Regions from separate parts of the Clostridium tanneri genome, predicted to be linked through region 3. Evidence: riboswitches for the same ligand, from Rfam matches in the RefSeq annotation. Region 3 holds a riboswitch; each other region holds the start of a gene.
The links. A riboswitch is a leader RNA that binds a small molecule or an ion and turns the genes downstream of it on or off. The one in region 3 is predicted to bind lysine.
Positions count from the first base shown of each region.

Region 1: another riboswitch for lysine. It lies ahead of P8V03_RS02640 (aspartate kinase); the one in region 3 lies ahead of P8V03_RS16045 (amino acid permease).
Region 2: another riboswitch for lysine. It lies ahead of P8V03_RS04565 (APC family permease); the one in region 3 lies ahead of P8V03_RS16045 (amino acid permease).

Region 1 covers NZ_JARUJP010000002.1:74,100-80,384, reverse strand. The annotation lists gene hydE ([FeFe] hydrogenase H-cluster radical SAM maturase HydE) at 1-532, shown strand, start outside; gene P8V03_RS02650 (PRK06851 family protein) at 585-1,688, opposite strand; gene P8V03_RS02645 (M18 family aminopeptidase) at 1,869-3,170, shown strand; lysine riboswitch at 3,291-3,465, shown strand; gene P8V03_RS02640 (aspartate kinase) at 3,581-4,783, shown strand; gene lysA (diaminopimelate decarboxylase) at 4,808-6,106, shown strand; gene P8V03_RS02630 (glycoside hydrolase family 94 protein) at 6,258-6,285, shown strand, end outside.
Region 2 covers NZ_JARUJP010000004.1:10,390-16,674, reverse strand. The annotation lists gene P8V03_RS04575 (sensor histidine kinase) at 1-478, shown strand, start outside; gene P8V03_RS04570 (amidohydrolase) at 730-2,355, opposite strand; gene P8V03_RS04565 (APC family permease) at 2,471-3,844, opposite strand; lysine riboswitch at 3,984-4,167, opposite strand; gene P8V03_RS04560 (hypothetical protein) at 4,355-4,567, shown strand; gene P8V03_RS04555 (translation factor GTPase family protein) at 4,607-6,285, shown strand, end outside.
Region 3 covers NZ_JARUJP010000025.1:8,944-15,228, reverse strand. The annotation lists gene P8V03_RS16060 (Ig-like domain-containing domain) at 1-932, shown strand, start outside; gene P8V03_RS16055 (aspartyl-phosphate phosphatase Spo0E family protein) at 1,319-1,465, shown strand; gene P8V03_RS16050 (hypothetical protein) at 2,078-2,371, shown strand; lysine riboswitch at 2,465-2,639, shown strand; gene P8V03_RS16045 (amino acid permease) at 2,770-4,212, shown strand; gene P8V03_RS16040 (phytoene desaturase family protein) at 4,290-5,798, opposite strand; gene menA (1,4-dihydroxy-2-naphthoate polyprenyltransferase) at 6,128-6,285, shown strand, end outside.

The sequences.
Region 1 (6,285 bases), on a different contig from region 3:
GGACCCAGGCATGAGTCATGAGGAAAGAATAAGATGTCTTAAGGAACTGAGAAAGTTAGGTTACGAAGTTGGTTCAGGGTGCTTAGTTGGACTTCCTGGACAAACTGTAGAATCTTTAGCAGATGACATAATATTTTTTAAAGAAATAGAAGCTGATATGATTGGGATAGGACCATTTATTCCCAATGAGGACACTCCATTAAAGGACGCTAAGGGTGGAGATTTTATAACTAGTTTAAAGGTTATGGCTATAACTAGACTTTTAATGCCAGATATAAATATTCCGGCAACTACCGCTATGGAAACTTTAAATAAAAATGGCAGGATGATAGCTCTTCAAAGTGGGGCAAATGTAGTTATGCCAAATGTTACCGAGGGAGAGTACAGAAAGCTATATGCTCTTTATCCTGGAAAGATATGTACAGGAGATACTCCATCACATTGTAGAAACTGTATAACAGGCAAAATAAAAGCTATAGGTAGAGCAGTTTCAACATCAAAGGGATTTAGGAGACAAATTGAGGCTTTATAAGTTTAGGGTTCTTAAGTAAACTCTCGCATTTTGCGAGAGTTTACTTATGTGTTTATATAGTTTTATTAATTTCATGCTCTTTTTCATATTTTAAAAGTCTATTTACTAGTTTATCATAGGCTTCGTCAATTTCCTCAAAGTTCATGTTTTCTATATAGTATTTTTCAAGATCATCATGAAGTTTTTTAGCTGAAGCGATAACAGTTAATCCCTCATTTAATAATTTGTAGAAGATATCTTTATCCTTTTGAACTTCGTCTTTATCCACAAGAGCATAGTCAAGTAAGTTATCCATAAATATCTGAGTTCCAATGAATTTTTTTTGATTTATTTCATTAGACGTAACAAGAGCAGTTTTTAAATTAGGTATGATAATGTGCTCAATTCTTTCTGGAATAAGTGGGTCATGATATACTTCCACAAAAAATCCTCTCTTAATTGCCTCCTCTAATATGAACTTTAAAATCTGTGTTTTACCAGTACCAGGTCCTCCATTTAAGACATATACCTTTTCTGAGCTTTCATAAAGAGAGTCAATAAAGGTTACAATACCATTAGGGGTAAAGGCTGTAGCAAAAAGGTGGCGTTCAGCTCCTATAGAAGCAATTTCGTAGTTTGATAGAATTTTATTCTTTAAGTCTTCCTGTAAAACAGCTAATTTAGACCTATCTAATGCAGTTTTGTTATAGTTACTCCAATCATCATGTATTAGTTTTGATGCTCCTATGAATTTGTAAGCTCGTTGAAAGCGACCTTTGATTTGTTTATTTGTTTTAATAATGTCTTCTCTATATTTCTTAAAGCCATCCTCATTCCAGTGTTGACCCATATTAAGAATTTCATCTACTGCACCTGGATTTTGAGGATCTACTACGTGAGGGGATGTACCATCTAATATAGCTACATCAAGTCCCTTAATAACTACACCGTCTAGTGAATTGTTATCAGAAGAGCAGTGGTGATACTCAACATCATAACCTTTATCATTAAAAAATGTTCCTATCTTTTTCATAAGAGATGATTTTCCAGTTCCAGGACCACCTTTAATGCAAATCTTCCTCGTTGCTGTATCTTGACTTATAATGTAGTCATAAAAAGAATAAAAGCCGAGAGAAGTATTACCACCTGGAAAAAAGTTTCGAATATTACCTTTCATAATTACACACTCCTACTTAATTACAATCATTATATAATATGCGAAGTGCTGTTATTTTGATTATGTGTATTTGAAAATATATTAAGTTGGATAAATATTTATAAAGAACATAAATTTTGGTATAATTATCTGGTCGTAGTGCAAAGTAATATAAATTATTAAAATAGTGGAGGAATAAAGATGAATGACCAATTAGAAAGGGCACAGGGGCTTATAGACTTCATTTACGAAAGTCCTACAGCTTTTCATGCAGTAGAGTCCATAAGAACAATACTCCTAAATTCAGATTTCACTGAACTTAAGGAAGAAGATAGTTGGAAATTGGAAAAGGGAAAAGGATACTTTTTAGTAAAAAATGAATCAGCAATTGTAGCTTTTGTAGTAGGAAAAGGGGAACTATCCAAAGAGGGCTTTAGAATAATAGGAGCACACACAGATTCTCCAAGTTTTAGAGTTAAACCAAATCCTGATATGGAGGTGGAAGGCTCTTACATAAAGATAAATACAGAAGTTTATGGGGGACCTATCATTAATACATGGCTAGACAGACCACTGTCTTTAGCAGGTAGAGTTGCTTTAAAAAGCGCTAATCCATTCTGTCCTGAAATAAGACTATTAAATATAAAAAGACCTATTTTAGTTATACCTAACTTAGCAATACATATGAATAGAAATATAAATTCAGGTGTAGAATTGAATAAGCAAAAGGATATACTTCCTCTACTCTCACTAGTCAATGAGGAATTTGAAAAAGGAAGGTATCTAATAAAAACTATAGCTGAAGAGTTAGAAGTAAAGGAAGATGATATACTAGATTTTGATTTATTCCTGTATGAATTTGAAAAGGGAAAAATTATTGGCCTCAATAATGAATTTATATCCAGTGGAAGATTGGATGATCTATCTATGGCTTATGCAGGAATAAAGGCATTAACAGAAGGAAAAGCAGGAAATGCTACAAATGTAGCAGTTTGTTTCGATAATGAGGAAGTAGGAAGCACTACAAAACAGGGAGCAGATTCTCCGCTTTTATCAAATACATTAGAGAGGATAAGTATTAGCCTTGGTAAGGATAGAGAAGAATTCTTTAGGTCTCTGTCAAAGTCATTTATAATTTCCAGTGATTTAGGCCACGCGCTACATCCTAACTATGGAGAAAAGTCCGACCCTGTAAACAGACCTATTATTAATAAAGGTCCTATTATCAAGGTAAGTGCAAATCAAAGCTATACTTCAGATAGTGTATCTAGTGCTGTTTATAGAAGCATATGTGGTGAAGCAGGAGTGCCAGTGCAAATTTTTGTAAATCGTTCCGATGAGCGAGGAGGCTCTACTATAGGACCTATATCCTCAAGACATATAAACATATCTTCTGTAGATATTGGAGTTCCAATATTATCAATGCACTCCATAAGAGAATTAGGTGGAGTAAAAGACTACTGCTATGCTGAAGATTCATTTAGAAAATTTTATGAATTATAATATGCAGAGCTCTGTATATTTTTAAAATTCAATGATTTGTGAATAAAGAAAAAGGTATAAAAAGTAGTTGAAATGTATAATTATTTATGATAAACTAAGTACAATTTAATAGAAGTACTTACCTAGGGTAGAGGTGCTGTGATTAAGAGTATTTATTTTGAGTCTGCAGACGATGAAAAATAAAGAAAGGAATTATAGCCGAAGAAAATAGTTTGGCGAAACTATTTTCTGGCTTTGCATATAATATGTGCAAGGCTGTCACATTCATTTATGAAGGTGGAGAGCTACAAAGGTACACGGAGTTGCATTTAAAAGTTTTTGATGTGCGGCAGAGGTGTTCCTTTGCTGCACTTATTTTTATTCCTTATAGTAAGTTTCTAGAAAGTAAGTAAATTTGAGGGAGTGGTGTTATGGCAGTTGTAGTACAAAAATATGGTGGAAGTTCTGTAGGAACTATAGACAAGATTAAAAAAGTTGCTAATACTGTGGTAAAAAGAAGAGAAGCAGGAGATGATGTAGTTGTTGTAGTTTCTGCTATGGGTGATACCACAGATGATCTTATAGAACTTGCTGGTCAGATTTCAAAAAATCCTGACAAAAGAGAGTTGGATGCTCTTCTCTCTACAGGAGAGATGATGTCTTCAGCGTTATTAGCTATGGCAATTAAAGAATTAGGATATGGTGCTGTTAGCTATACAGCTTATCAAATAGGGATTAAAACAAGTGGTCAATATGGAAAATCTTTAATAGATGATATAGATGGTGACAACATAAAAAGAAGTTTATCAGAAGGAAAAATTGTTATAGTAGCTGGTTTTCAAGGTATTAACCAGGAAGGAGATATTACTACCCTTGGTAGAGGCGGTTCAGATACTACTGCAGTGGCAATTGCTGTTAAGTTAGCCGGGGTATGTGAGATTTACACAGACGTAGATGGCATATATGGTGTAGATCCAAGAAAATATAATGCAGCAAAGAAACTAAATGAAATAGATTATGAGGAGATGCTAGAACTTTCAAGTCTTGGAGCTCAAGTAATGCATTCTAGATCAGTGGAGCTTGGACAAAAATATAACATTCCAATTTATGTAGGATTAAGTAACAGTGATATCAAAGGTACAATTATTAAGGGGGTAAGTAACATGAACATGGAAAGTAAGCCAGTAACAGGATTAGCTACAAGTGATGAGGATGTTGCAATAACAATAAGGGATATAAATAACGATATTAATATGATTTCAAGTTTATTTGAAAGTGTTGCAAGTAAGAGGATTAATATTGACATGATAAGTCAAACGGCACCAATAGATAACAGAGTTAATCTATCATTTACAATACCAAAGGCTGATTTAAATGAATGCTTAGAGATAGTTCGAGAGCACTATTCATGCAAGGAAGCAATAGCTATAGATGAGGATATAACTAAGTTTTCCATAGTAGGAATTGGAATGAAAACTACTTCTGGAGTAACAGCTAGAATGTTTAAGTTATTTAGAGAAAATAATATAGAGGTAAAAATGATTACTACTTCAGAGATTAGAATCACTTGTACTATAAAGCAAGAAGATAAATTAAGAGCAATAAATGCAATAGCTGGAGAGTTTAACTTATAATTAGTATTTAGGAGGAAAGCCACTATGAGATTAGCAGGTACTATGGAAACAAAAAATAATACACTATATATTGGTGGAGTAAGTACAGTAGATTTAGCAGAAAGGTTTGGTACTCCTCTATATGTTATCGATGAAGAATTAATTAGAAGTCAGTGTAAAAGATATTACAATGCTTTTAAAGGATATGAGAAAAAAAATAAAGTTGCCTATGCTGGAAAAGCCTTTTTAACTTTAGCAATGTGTCAAATAGTTAATGATGAAGGATTATGTCTTGATGTGGTTTCTGGCGGTGAACTTTATACTGCATGGAAAAGCGGGTTTCCTATGAAAAATGTATATTTTCATGGAAACAATAAAACTTCAGAGGAAATAAAGATGGGTATTGAACTTGGTGTTGGGAAATTTGTTGTTGATAACTTATACGAGATTGAAAAGATAAATTCAATAGCAAAGGAACAAAGTAAGGTTCAACAGATTCTTCTTAGAATAACTCCAGGAATTGAAGCTCATACTCATGAATATATAAAAACTGGACAAATAGACTCCAAGTTTGGTTTTACAATATTAAATAACAAAACTATAGATGCAGTAAGGAAAGCAATAGGCCTTTCTAATATTGAATTTGTCGGATTGCATTGTCATATAGGCTCACAAATATTTGATACTAAACCTTATGAAGATGAGGTAGAGATTATGTTATCTATAGTAAAGAATATAAAAGATGAAACAGGCTGTGATATCCAGGAATTAGACTTAGGTGGTGGATTTGGAATATACTACACTACAGGAGATACACCTAAAACCATTGAAGAGTTTTGTGAGGTAATATTAAACAAAGCAGAAGAAGTAGCAAATAAACTAGATATCCAGCTTCCTAGTCTAGTTATAGAACCAGGAAGATCTATTGTAGGTAATGCTGGTACGACTCTTTATACAATAGGTTCTATCAAGGACATTCCAGATGTTAGAAAGTATGTAGCTGTAGATGGGGGAATGACAGATAATATAAGACCTGCATTGTATAACGCACAGTATGAATGTGTTATAGCAAATAATATAGAAAGCACTTTGAAGGAAACTGTTACAATATCAGGAAAGTGTTGTGAGTCAGGAGACATATTATTAAATAATGTAGAAATTTCTAAAGTTAAAAGTGGAGATGTCTTAGCGGTATTAAGTACAGGTGCATATGGCTATTCTATGTCAAGTAATTATAATAAAATACCAAAGCCAGCAGTGGTGTTAGTGAAGGAAGGCAGCACAAAGCTAATTTGCAGACGTCAAAGTTATGAAGAAATTATTCAGAATGAATTATCTATATAATTAAAAAATGCTTAGTAGTAATAAACTACTAGGCATTTTTTAATTATATGTGTAGCAAAAATTACTCAGTTATAAAGTTAATTTATACTTTGTATATTTTAGGGAATAATAAGCAAAGCACAAAGTCTTTTACATGAAAGGATTGATTTTTATGCTTTATATTATTATTGTAGGAATAA
Region 2 (6,285 bases), on a different contig from region 3:
TTTATCTACTTATTTAAGACATAGTTTAGAAAACATAGAGAGTTTTGTAACCCTTAAGGATGAAATTAAACAGGTTAAAGCTTATATAGAAATTGAAAAGGCTAGGTTTGGTAATAGGCTTAACTTTATATATGATATTGATGACAGTATAAACACAAAGGTTCCTAACCTTATAATCCAGCCTATAGTAGAAAATGCTATAAAACATGGAATATTAGAAGGCAGCGGAAGTGGTACTGTAAAGCTTATGGTAGAGACCTTTGATGAAAACAGAGTAAAAATAACTGTTGAAGATGATGGTGTGGGCATAGCTGAAGAGGTTATTCAGAAGGTATATGAGGGAGATATTAAAAAAAATAAAATTGGACTTTCAAATGTACATAACAGGTTAAAACATATTTATGGAAAAGGTATAGATATTAAAAGATTACAGAAGGGTACTAGAATGAGCTTTTTCGTATACTCTTTAAAGGAGTGATAAAGTGAACTATATAATTGTAAATTTAAATAGGGTACCGGAAATAATTTCTTGGTTTAAATTGCTGTAGCTAATATATAGTGAAGCTGTGCTTATTAGAACCTTAAGTGAAATAGAAAAATACTGAGACAGTAAAAGGGGCCCTATGGGGTGAACACTAGAAAAAAAGTATTTCACCTATAGAGTCTCTTTTACATTACAATGAATGCCTCAGTACTTTTTTATCCTTTGCAGGTTATTAGAAGGGGCGTCTATCTTTTAAAGACAACCTTTCCACCTAATATAGTCATTTGTATTTGAATATCTTTGATTTTATCTTCAGAAACCTGAAAAATGTCCTCAGATAAAACTACCATGTCTGCTAGTTTACCTTCTGTAATAGAGCCTTTAATGTTTTCTTCAAAGGAGGCATAGGCACTTCCAAGGGTGTAGTTATAAAGGGCTTCTTCAACGGTAAGCCTTTGCTCCGGCATCCAGCCTTCCTCTGGGTAACCTTTAAGATCCTTTCTAGTTACTGCACAGTAAATTGAAGGCATAACATCTAGTGGCTCTACAGGGCAGTCAGTGCCAAGTGCAATATGAATTCCTTTTTGCAGCATTGTTTTAAAGGCATAGGAGTTTTCCATTCTGTTCTTTCCAATTCTATCTTCTACCATATGCAAGTCATAATGGATAAAGATTGGCTGAATATGAGCTAGTACATCTAGTTCCTTAAACTTGTTAAGTAAAGTCTCATCAGTTATTTGACAGTGAACTATGCTGTGGCGGTGATTCTTTCTAGGAATAACCTGTAAGGCTTTTTCTATTGCTTCAAAGGTCATATACATTGGTTTATCTCCGATACAGTGAACTGCAACCTGCATGCCTTGTCTGTGAGCTATTCCTATAAGTTCATCCAATTCCTTTTGAGTATAAACTAATATACCAGAGGTAGAAGGGTCATCAGAGTAGGGTGCGCATAAGGCTGCAGTTCTAGCACCTAAAGAGCCGTCAACTAATATTTTAAGAGGTCCTATTTTAAAGAACTCATCACCCTGTCCTGTCATATAGCCTTCCCTTAAAAAGTTTGTTACTTTATCCATAGTTTTTAGAAGGTATTGTTCATATATTCTTAAGGTTAGGTTGTTTTCATCTTTTAATTCCTTATAGGCCTTTATAACCATATCGTAATCTACACCTGGAATGTGGCCAAAGTCATCAGATTGAATAGAGGTTAGGCCTTGGCTGTTAGCATAGGCTGCTGCTTCCTTTATCATCTCTTTTACTTCTTGTAAAGTCGGGCTTGGAATTTTGTTGTTTATAAGAGCAAGAGCCTTTTCTCTAAAAATACCTAAAGGCTCACCCTTTTCATCTACATCAAACTGTCCTCCCTCAATTTGAGGAGTGCCCTTTGTAATACCAGCAAGTTCAAGGGCTTTGCTGTTAACCACTGCTATATGAATGCAGGCTCTAGTTAAAACTATTGGATGCTCCGTAGATATTTTATCCAAATCATATCTTGTAGGAAATCTCTTTTCACTTTGAAAGTAATCGTGGTTCCAGCCCTTTCCTAAGACCCACTTACCTTTCTCTATAGCTTTTTCCTCTATAAAAGTCTTTGTTTTTTGCAGTATATCATCTATAGAGGTACAGTTATTTAGCTCTACCATTTTTAAGCTATTTGCAAAGTTTAGAAGGTGCATATGGCTGTCGTTAAAGCCTGGAACCATTACTTTTCCACCTAAATCTATAACCTCAGTGTTTTCAGTTTTAAGGGATAAAACCTCATTGTTTTTTCCGATTTTAATTATTTTTCCATTTTTAACAGCAACAGCCTCTACAATTTCTTTAGAGCTGTCCATGGTGTGAATTTTTCCATTTGTTATTATTAAGTCCATATTTTAAGACCTCCAGTTTAGAAGTTTTTTATAGTTTAATATCCTTACTAGTCATATAGTATATATTTATCCCTGCAACTAAAGCTGTAATCTTTAATTGCAGGATGGTATAATTTTATGCTTCTATTTTTTTCTTATTAGACTCATTATTCATTCTATTTTTAAACACATAGTACACAGGTACGCCTACTATAGGAACTATAAGTCCTATTAGTGAAGAGCGAGGGTCTGTAATTAAAGTATTTACTAAAATAAATAGAGAAACTAATATTACTAGAATTGGCAATATTGGATATCCCCATACCTTATAAGGTCTTTCCATATCAGGATATTTTTTTCTTAGTACAAATACAGAGCATATAGTAAGAATATAGAATATCCACTGTGAAAATACAACCATTGTTGTTAGCTGCTGGAAAGAACCAGTGAAAATCAATAATATAGATACTACAGCAGAAGCAATTAATGCTGGTACTGGAGTTTTATATTCTGGGTGAATTTTTTCAAACCATTTAAAGAAAATACCGTCCTTTGCCATAGCGTAGTACAAACGTGGAAAAGCAAGTACACAGCCATTACAAGAACCAAATATAGAGAGAAAAGCTCCAATTGTAACTAAAATTCCGCCGGCAGAACCTATAAGTTTCACTGCGGCAGCGGCACCAGGGTTTGCATTTGAAGCTATAACACCAACTGGTAAAACCTTTAAAAGAGCATAGTTAAATAGCATATAAACTGCTGTAACACCAGTTATAGCAATAATCATTGCAAGTGGGAGGTTTTTTCTAGGGTTTTTAATTTCTTCTGCCACTGTATTAAGGTTTGTCCACCCTTCATAAGCCCAAAGGGATGCTATTAAGGCTACAGCAAAGGTTCCTGCAATTCCTGTCCCTGCACCAGGTGATACTGTCATAGGATTATGTTCACCACCAAGAGCAAAGCCTAAAGCAATAATTATTAGTATAGGGATTAGTTTTCCAATCATGAATACATTTTGAATTAAGCTTCCAAATTTGATTCCCAGGCAGTTTATAACTGTTAAAATAATTATAACTGCTACTGCAAAAAGTTTTATAGCCATAGGAGATAGGGGATACAGATTGCTAAAATAGGTTCCAAGACCTACCGCAAGAGCTGCAATAGAGCCGGAAGCACCAATCCAAAAGAAGGTCCAGCCTTGCAGAAAACCAACTAAAGGACCGAAAGCCTCTCTTAAGTAAACGTAGGCTCCTCCAGACCTTGGCATAGCTGCTCCAAGTTCAGCATAGCAAAGTCCTGCAAGTAAACTAACTACTCCTCCTGCCAGCCAAACCAGCATAGCGAAACCGGGAGCATTGTTTGAACGCTGAAGTACAAAGGAGCCTATAAAAAATATTCCAGATCCTATCATAATTCCAGCGATTATGGACACAGCACTGAAAAGTCCCATTTCTCTTTTAAGTTCCGTATCTATTTTTGTAAGTTCTGATATTTTATTATTATTACCCATTATAACATTCCTTTCATACTAAATTTAACTAAAAAGTCATTTTTTCTATAAAAATGGAAACAAAAAAACACCTAACAGGTTGTTAAGTGTGTCTTTTATACATATAAGTATGCATACCTACACCTCCCCCTTAAACCTAGAATGAGATAGCGCTCCATTAGAATAATGGTCAGTTATTCTAATGACAGTCCTGCACCTCTTTGATGCAGACCCAACCTTAAGCTTTAGGTTCTTAAGATTTCGGCGATGGCTCCTTTCTGTATACTTCTCCGGTTTCCAGCCTCCATATACTTACTTTTAGACATCGCGCCTCTACCTCACCTCTTTAGGAGATGAGGCATTATTCATTTTTTTTAATATTAATACAATATGGTTAAAGTTGTCAAGAGCAAATGAAGGAAAATTTCAATTTTTCTTATCATTGTTTCGGTTTTATAGCTATAGTATAATTTAGCTATAAATACAAGAAAGTCCTGTAATCACTTAATTTTTAGGGGAGTGAAGATTAAAATGGGTAACTTTGAAAAAATGACTTCGCGGGAATTGGAAAAAAAGCTTTTAGAACTGAAGGAATACTTAGAGGATGTAGAGGAGGAAAGAATGCATGTGCTAGGACAAACTGGAATACATGTTCCTGGTGCTGCGGTAAGAAAATATGAAGCAGAGATAGAGGAAATAAAAAATAATATTAGGCAAGTAGAGCATTTATTAGGAAAGAAATAAGAGAGAGTAAGGTTTATAGCAAAAGACAGAGGTGACAAGATGAACAAAACCATTGGAATACTAGCACATGTAGATGCAGGTAAAACTACCTTTTCAGAACAGCTGCTTTATCATACAAAAAGTATTAGACAGAGGGGGAGGGTTGATCATAAAAATGCCTTTCTGGATAGCCACCATATAGAGAAGGAAAGAGGAATTACTGTATTTTCAGGGCAGGCAGTAATGACTTACAATGACTCAAATTATTATTTAATAGATACTCCTGGACACGTAGACTTTTCTTCTGAAATGGAAAGAGCCATACAGGTAATGGATTATGCCGTAATAATAATCAGTGCTGTAGAAGGGGTAGAAGGCCATACAGAAACGGTATGGCAACTTCTTAGAGAGCACAATATACCAACCTTTTTCTTTATAAATAAAATAGATAGAGCAGGTGCAGACCTAGAAAAGGTATTGGAAGAAATTCGTGTAAATTTAACGAAGGATATTTGTGATATAACAACTTCCTTTAATGAAGCTAGTATGAGTGAAGAACTAGTAGAATTTATTGCTGAAAGAGATGAAGAGCTTCTTGAAAGATATATGGAGGATAATTTCCACTTTGATCTATGGCTAAACTCCATGAGGACTATGATTAAGGAGAATAAGCTTTTTCCATGCTGCAATGGTTCTGCTCTTCAAGATATAGGCATTGTAAGTTTTCTAGAGAAATTAGATAAATTGACCCTTACAAAGTATTATAAAGAAGGCGATTTTTCAGGAAGAGTGTATAAAATTGGTCATGATGTAAATGGTACGAGGGTGACCTATATAAAGGCTTTAAGTGGAAGGTTGAAGGTAAGAGAGGAACTGTGCTATGGTGATGCAGAAGAAAAAATTTGTGAGAAAATAACTGGTATTAGAGTTTATAATGGAAATAAATTTAACGCTGTGGATGAGGTATATGCTGGAGAAATTTTTGCAGTAACAGGATTATCTAATGCTTCCGCTGGTGATGGCCTAGGAATATTAAGGGAAAAAGCAGTTTATGAAATGGTGCCTACTTTAAAATCTAAAGTGATATTTGATCCTTCTCTAAATATAAAGGAAATTTTACGGTGTTTTAGAATATTGGAAGCAGAAGACCCTTCTTTAAATGTAACCTGGGAAGAAAGTCTTCAAGAGCTCCAAATTAGTGTTATGGGAATTATTCAGCTGCAGATACTAGAGGAGCTGATTAGAGAAAGATTCAATTTAAATGTATCCTTTGGAAGGCCAGAAATTCTTTATAAGGAAACTATAGAATCAGTGGTAAAGGGCTGTGGTCATTTTGAACCCTTAGGTCATTATGCTGAGGTTCATCTTAAATTAGAGCCTGGCGAGAGGAACAGTGGAATAATCTTTGAGAATCTCTGTCACCCAGACCATTTAACAACTGGTAACCAAAATTTAATTGGTCATCACATTTTTGAAAGGGAACATCATGGACTGCTTACTGGTTCGCCGCTAACAGATGTAAAGATTACCTTATTAACAGGAAGAGCTCACAATAAACATACCTCTGGTGGTGATTTTAGAGAAGCTGCTTACAGGGCTCTAAGACAGGGATTGGAAAAAGCAAAAAATGTTTTGTTAGAACCTTATTACAGCTTCAAGATTAAGGTTTCTCTAGACCACATGGGAAGAGTTTTATCTGACCTAGAAAAGGCTAATGGAAACTTTCAGCCCCCTAAGAT
Region 3 (6,285 bases):
ATGTTGATATAACAGTAGGTTCTGACAATAAGTCTGTAGTTATAGACTTTAAGGATACCAATAAGACAGTAGATCCATCGGCGACTTCAGGAGATAATTTTGTAAAGAAAATTGGTATTAAGACTGTGAAAGATGTTTCAGGTAAGGAGTTCTATCCAGAATCATTAACAATAGCCTCAACTTGGACTACTGGGCCCAAATTAGAAGAAAATACATTTAAGTTATATAAAAATGGAGATGATGTTAAAGCAGAGTTTCAATTAGATAATGCTTTAGATACAATAAACTGCGCAGATTTTAAAGTTTCGGGAATAGTTGCAGATGATGCAGAGCTCTGTGATGGTAAAGTAACTCTTACATTCAGTGAAGGAAACAATGCAGATGCTGTACTAGCTCTTGGAAGTAATGCTATGCTTCAAATAAATCCATCTTCAACAGATCCATCAAAAGATGCAGCTGGACGTACAATAGAACCAAATACTCAAAAATTATACTATAATAGCATAGCACCAGAGACTGATAGAGATAACTACAGTGCAAAAGTTACTGTAGATGGTACTACTAATAAAGTAACGGATGCAAAAATATATATTACGCTTAAAACACCAGTTGATCCTGACATAATAGGAGCATATAAGGATGATTTTATATTTATAAACAGGGGCACTAAATTAGATGTTGAATATGTGAAATTAGATACAACTGGACATAAAACTACATTAGTATTCACAATAAAAGACCCCGAAACAAAAGTTGCAAGTGGAGATAGGATAGGTATAATTGCAAATATAGAATCAGACGATATCGATTTAAGAAGTCAGAAAGATGGAAATGGAAACTATGTTATATTTGTTCCAACATATGATGACTTAATAGTTAAAACAGTTAGAGTTACAGAAGTGCATACAAGTGACAGCATCACACAAAATTAGTCAATGTAAGTTTTACTGTGAATGAAAATGATATTTGTAAATTACCTAAAACCATAAAATATGGTTGGCTGAATAACAGAGGCACTATTACTAAACATTATAGAATGGTGCCTTTTTGTTTTGCAAAATTGGAGATGTCGAATGAGTGAAGCAGAAGCCATAGAAGACCATAAAAAAGTGATATAGAACAAAAGATACAACTGGTTAGTATAGAAAAATCACAGACATAAATAAAGCTAATGATTAATTACAACTCAAAGAAACACCGGAAAGAACCAATGTGTCATGTTAAATGTACGTTAAAATCTTTGAAAGTATTGAATTGGAAAACTTATTGTATTATAATTTCTAATGTTGTCTAAATTTGTAAGTATGGGGATGAAATTATGGAAGAACAAATTGAAACACTAAGAAAAGAATTAAACCAATTGGTAGAAGAAACTAGCTCTCTGTATTCAGAGGAAGTAGTTAAATTAAGCCAAAAGCTGGACAAGCTTATATATCTTATTTACTTAACAAAGGGAGCAGTATAATAGAAAATTATGTTTTTATAAAAAATAAGCTGGCTCTGAGTCATCAATATGAATTTAAGAGATTGTGGAAGAACGATAGGTACCAGATCACAAATAAGTGACATCTTGAAATAAAGTTGATAAAGTATACATTTTGGTATATAGTGGTTAACAAGAGATAGATTTCAAAAAAAGATGGAATTTTGTGAGTGTTTAGTATCTAAAATAGTTAACTTAATATTAATTCTAAAATTGAGGGTGTAATACCTTTAATTGTTATGGAATTAGTTACTATTTATAGATACAAGTCCAAGAAACTACTTTAGGGTTTAGTGCCCTTTTATTAAGTTTACAATTAAAGTTGTGGAGTATCCATGGCTTTTTTATTTTATAATTAATACTATGAAGATAAAGAAGAAAAGATATAGGAGAATACTTCAAGTGGTACTTTCTAAAGATTTATTTATAGTTTATACTTATATTTGACGTCAAAAGTTTGTCAAAAAACAAATATATCATTATAGAAGAGTAAAATTAGTGTATGTTTCTGTTATTTACAGCAATTTTTCAAATGTATAAATCATGAATTAAATTTAAAGTATAAATTTATTTTAAATAGGAGGATATTGGAAGATGGTAGACAGATTAAGTAGAGCGAAGGAAGTAGTAGAGCAAGCATTTAACAATGACAAAGCCGATGAGATGGGCAAGATGGCAAAGAGATTTAAAAATCTTTATTTTGAAGCTATAGAAAAAGGTGAGGAGTCGAAGGAATATCACTACGCTGAGTACATAAAAAAAGTTATAATATTATATTTTGAGAATATTCTTAATGGATATGGTGATGCAGAAGCTTTATATGAGGAATGTGAATATGAAGCTCAACTAGCGGAAATAAGCTGTAATATAATGTTTGAGTATCAATAGGGAAAAATGTAGACTATTGGAAGTTGAAAAACATAAAAAAGTTGTTTACTAATTATAAGTTCTCATGTATAATAATTAGTATAATAAGTGAATAACTGAGGTAGAGGCGCAGAGTTTAAGAGTAAAACTGTAGAGGTAAGCACGATGAAGCAGTTTGAAAGGGAACTTTGCCGAAGCATACAGCACATGCTTTACTGCTGTATAGCTGGGTTTGCATATAATATATGCAAGACTGTCACAAGGTAAATTGTGGTGAGCTATCATTCAATGTGGAATTAATAGGTGTTGCATAGAAATGCACATTTTTATACCCTGAGTGAATGCTCGGGGTATTTTTTATTGCTTATCTTAGTTAATTCACTTATCGGAAAAAATAAAACCGATAAGGGGGAAGAAAAATGCAAAATGTTGCAGAACAAAACAATATAGGTTCACAAGAACTTAAAAGAAGTTTAAAGGCAAGACATCTTAACATGATTGCCATGGGAGGAGCCATTGGAACAGGTATATTTTTAGCATTAGGTGCTACAATTAATCAGGCTGGTCCAGGGGGCGCTATGGTGGCGTATATTTGTATAGGAGCTATGGTTTACTTCTTAATGACTAGTTTAGGAGAAATGGCAACTTTCATGCCTGACTCAGGTTCTTTTGGAATTTATGCTTCAAGATTTGTTGATCCAGCTTTTGGATTTGCTATGGGATGGAATTATTGGTATAACTGGGCGATTACCGTTGCAGCAGAGATGGTGGCAGGTGCGCTGCTTATGAAGTACTGGTTACCTGGTGTGCCAGCTTTGGTCTGGAGTGTTTTATTCCTTGTATTAATAGTTGGACTTAATCTTTTATCTGCAAGAGCATATGGAGAGTCAGAATACTGGTTTGCTGGTATTAAAGTAATTACTGTTATTATATTTTTAATAGTTGGAGTCGCAACAATTCTTGGAATAGTTGGTGGTGAAGCAGTAGGATTTAAAAACTTTACTGTTGGAGAAGCACCATTTGTTGGAGGTGCTAAATCAATATTTATGGTATTCTTAATTGCAGGTTTTTCATTCCAAGGAACGGAACTTGTTGGTATAGCTGCTGGAGAAAGTGAAGATCCTGAGAAGAATATACCTAAAGCTATAAATACCATATTCTGGAGAATTTTAATATTTTATTTAGGAACAATTTTTGTTGTAGGAGCATTAATAACTTACACAGATGCGGGCGTTGATACAAGTCCTTTCACAATGGTATTCCAAAAGGCTGGTATCGCAGCAGCAGCATCACTAATGAATGCAGTTATCTTGACTTCAGTTTTATCTGCTGGAAATTCAGGAATGTACGCTTCAAGCAGAATGTTGTATGCAATGGCTAAGGATGGTAAAGCACCAGCATGGCTTGGAAAAGTTAACTCAAGAGGAGTTCCAATAAACTCATTGATATTAACTACAATTGTAGCATCCCTTTGCTTCTTAACAGGACTTTATGCTGAGACTACAGTTTATGTATGGCTTGTGGCAGCTTCAGGACTTGCTGGCTTTGTTGCATGGTTAGGTATAGCGTTATGTCACTATCGTTTCCGTAAGGCATATGTTGCTCAAGGCCGTGATTTAGGTAAATTAAAATATACAGCAAAACTATTCCCATTAGGCCCAATTATAGCATTAGTACTATGTACAGTGGTTATTTTGGGACAGGGTGTTAGCTACTTCCAAGCAGATAAGATAGATTGGAGTGGAGTAATTTCTTCCTATATAGGACTACCTCTATTCTTGGCTTTATGGCTAGGGTATAAGATGAAGCATAAGACAAAGGTAATAGACTTAATGGATGTAGATTTTGATATTAATAAGTAGTTTGAGAAAAAGTATTTTAACAAATTTATAATAAATAAAAATATCGGTGGAAGATAAATTCTCCACCGATATTTTTATTATCTTAATGTTTTAAATCTTCGTCTATCTTCTTTACATATTTGCTGTGCAATATGTCTGCCGTGCATACCGCCAGTAGGGAGACCACCTCCAGGTTGGACCCATTGACCTATCATATAAAAATCTTTAAGTCCTGGAAGAGTCTTTTTAAGAGTTTTATCTAGATTATCTATAGTAGGTATCCAACCTTCAAAGCTTCCCTTCCAGTTATTGGTGTGGTTTTTGTAGGTATAAGGAGTAGCTACATCATAAACTTCTACTTTGGACTTTACTTCTCCAAATAGTTTATCTATCCTATCAATTACTTCTTCTGCAATTCTTTCTTTTTCAGCCTTATATTTTTCCAAATCAGAGTTTCTTAGCTCAGTCCAATAATTATAGTCTGCTTCAATAAAAGTAGTTATAGAGGTCTTGCCTTTAGGTGCCATGGTAGGGTCAAAGTTATAAATCACCAGACCTAGACTACTAATGGTATTCTTATTATCAATGTATATAGGAGCACTAAAATTAAAATTATAAGTAACTGCATCAGGTATTCCCTTAAATAGTCTATCAACACCTAAAGATACCTGAAGAAGAGAAGGGAAAGTTTTAAAGCTTTTATAGTAACCTTCAATATCTTCATCTATAAACTTGTCATCAAGCATATTATAGAGGGTATAGTGGCCATCTGCTGCTGAAATTACAAGATCTGAATAAGCTTCCTTACCACTATTTAGCCTAACCCCCTTAGCAGAATTATTTGAAATAAGTATCTTTTCAACCTTTGAATTGTAATTTATTTTGCCGCCTAGGCTTAAATACCTGTTTTTAATAGATTTTATAAATTCTATTGACCCACCTATAGGGTAGCCAGCAGAATTAATATCGAAAAGCGCCAGGGTATAAACTAGAGCTAGAATTGGCATTTCTTCGTACATACCAAATAATTTACAGAAGTTTTTATTTAGAAGAGGACTTTTAAATTTTTTCTGGAATTCTCCTATGGACACTTTCATCCACTTATTTAGAAGTTTTACTAGTGGAAAATCCTTAAACAAAAATTTCATATTGTGGAATAAGGTAAATAAATTTTGAGGCTTTAGAACAGGTATATCAAATTTTTTGCAAAGGTTAATTGCATCTATAAATTCTTCTATTAGTTCTTTGTCCTCAGGAGCATTCTTCAACATTTCTTCCTGTAATTTGTCCACGTTGGTGTAAACTGAAAAACTTTTTCCTTTTTCTAGTTCGGTGTGAATAAAGATTTCATGGTTAACTATATTTTTCTCATCAATAGCATGAAGTTCTTCCCATATGGTATGAAGTTCATTTTTAGGACTTGAGCCGCAAAGCCAATGAATGCATCCGTCAAAGGTATATCCCTGCCGCCTCCAACCAGTACAAAGACCTCCAGGGGAGCCGTGAAGCTCAAAGATTTCTGTTTCATAACCGTTCATCTGAAGGTAGCAGCCTGCTGAAAGTCCAGCAATCCCAGCACCTATTATTATTACTTTTTTTCTACTCATCTTTCTCTCCAAAAATATTAATTTCCTTTTACTAGAGTATTAATCACATTACTATTTAGAACAATTTTCTCTTTTTATTATAATAAAAAGAGGTATCATAAATTTGGCAATAAAAGTTTAGAGATATGTTATGAGTTTGCTAAATTATGGAGGTTTAGTTATACCTTTAAATGTCATACAAGCGGTCTTAACTTTGCAAAAAAATGACGAAAGGGTATAATGTATGTGAAAATACGATTATTTTAGTTTTAATTTATCTATCTTTTAAAGAACTAAAATTAAAGGTATGTTTTCTAGAATATTATTCTAATTGCATTGGAGGAATACAAATGACATTAAGCAGCTTTCTAAAACTAGTTGAAATTCAAACAAAACTTGCAAGTGTAATTCCTTTTGTTCTGGGAACACTTTTTGCTTTATACCGTTATAATAGCTTTAAGTTTGAAAACTTTATAATAATGTTCATATCCCTTTTAACCTTTGATAT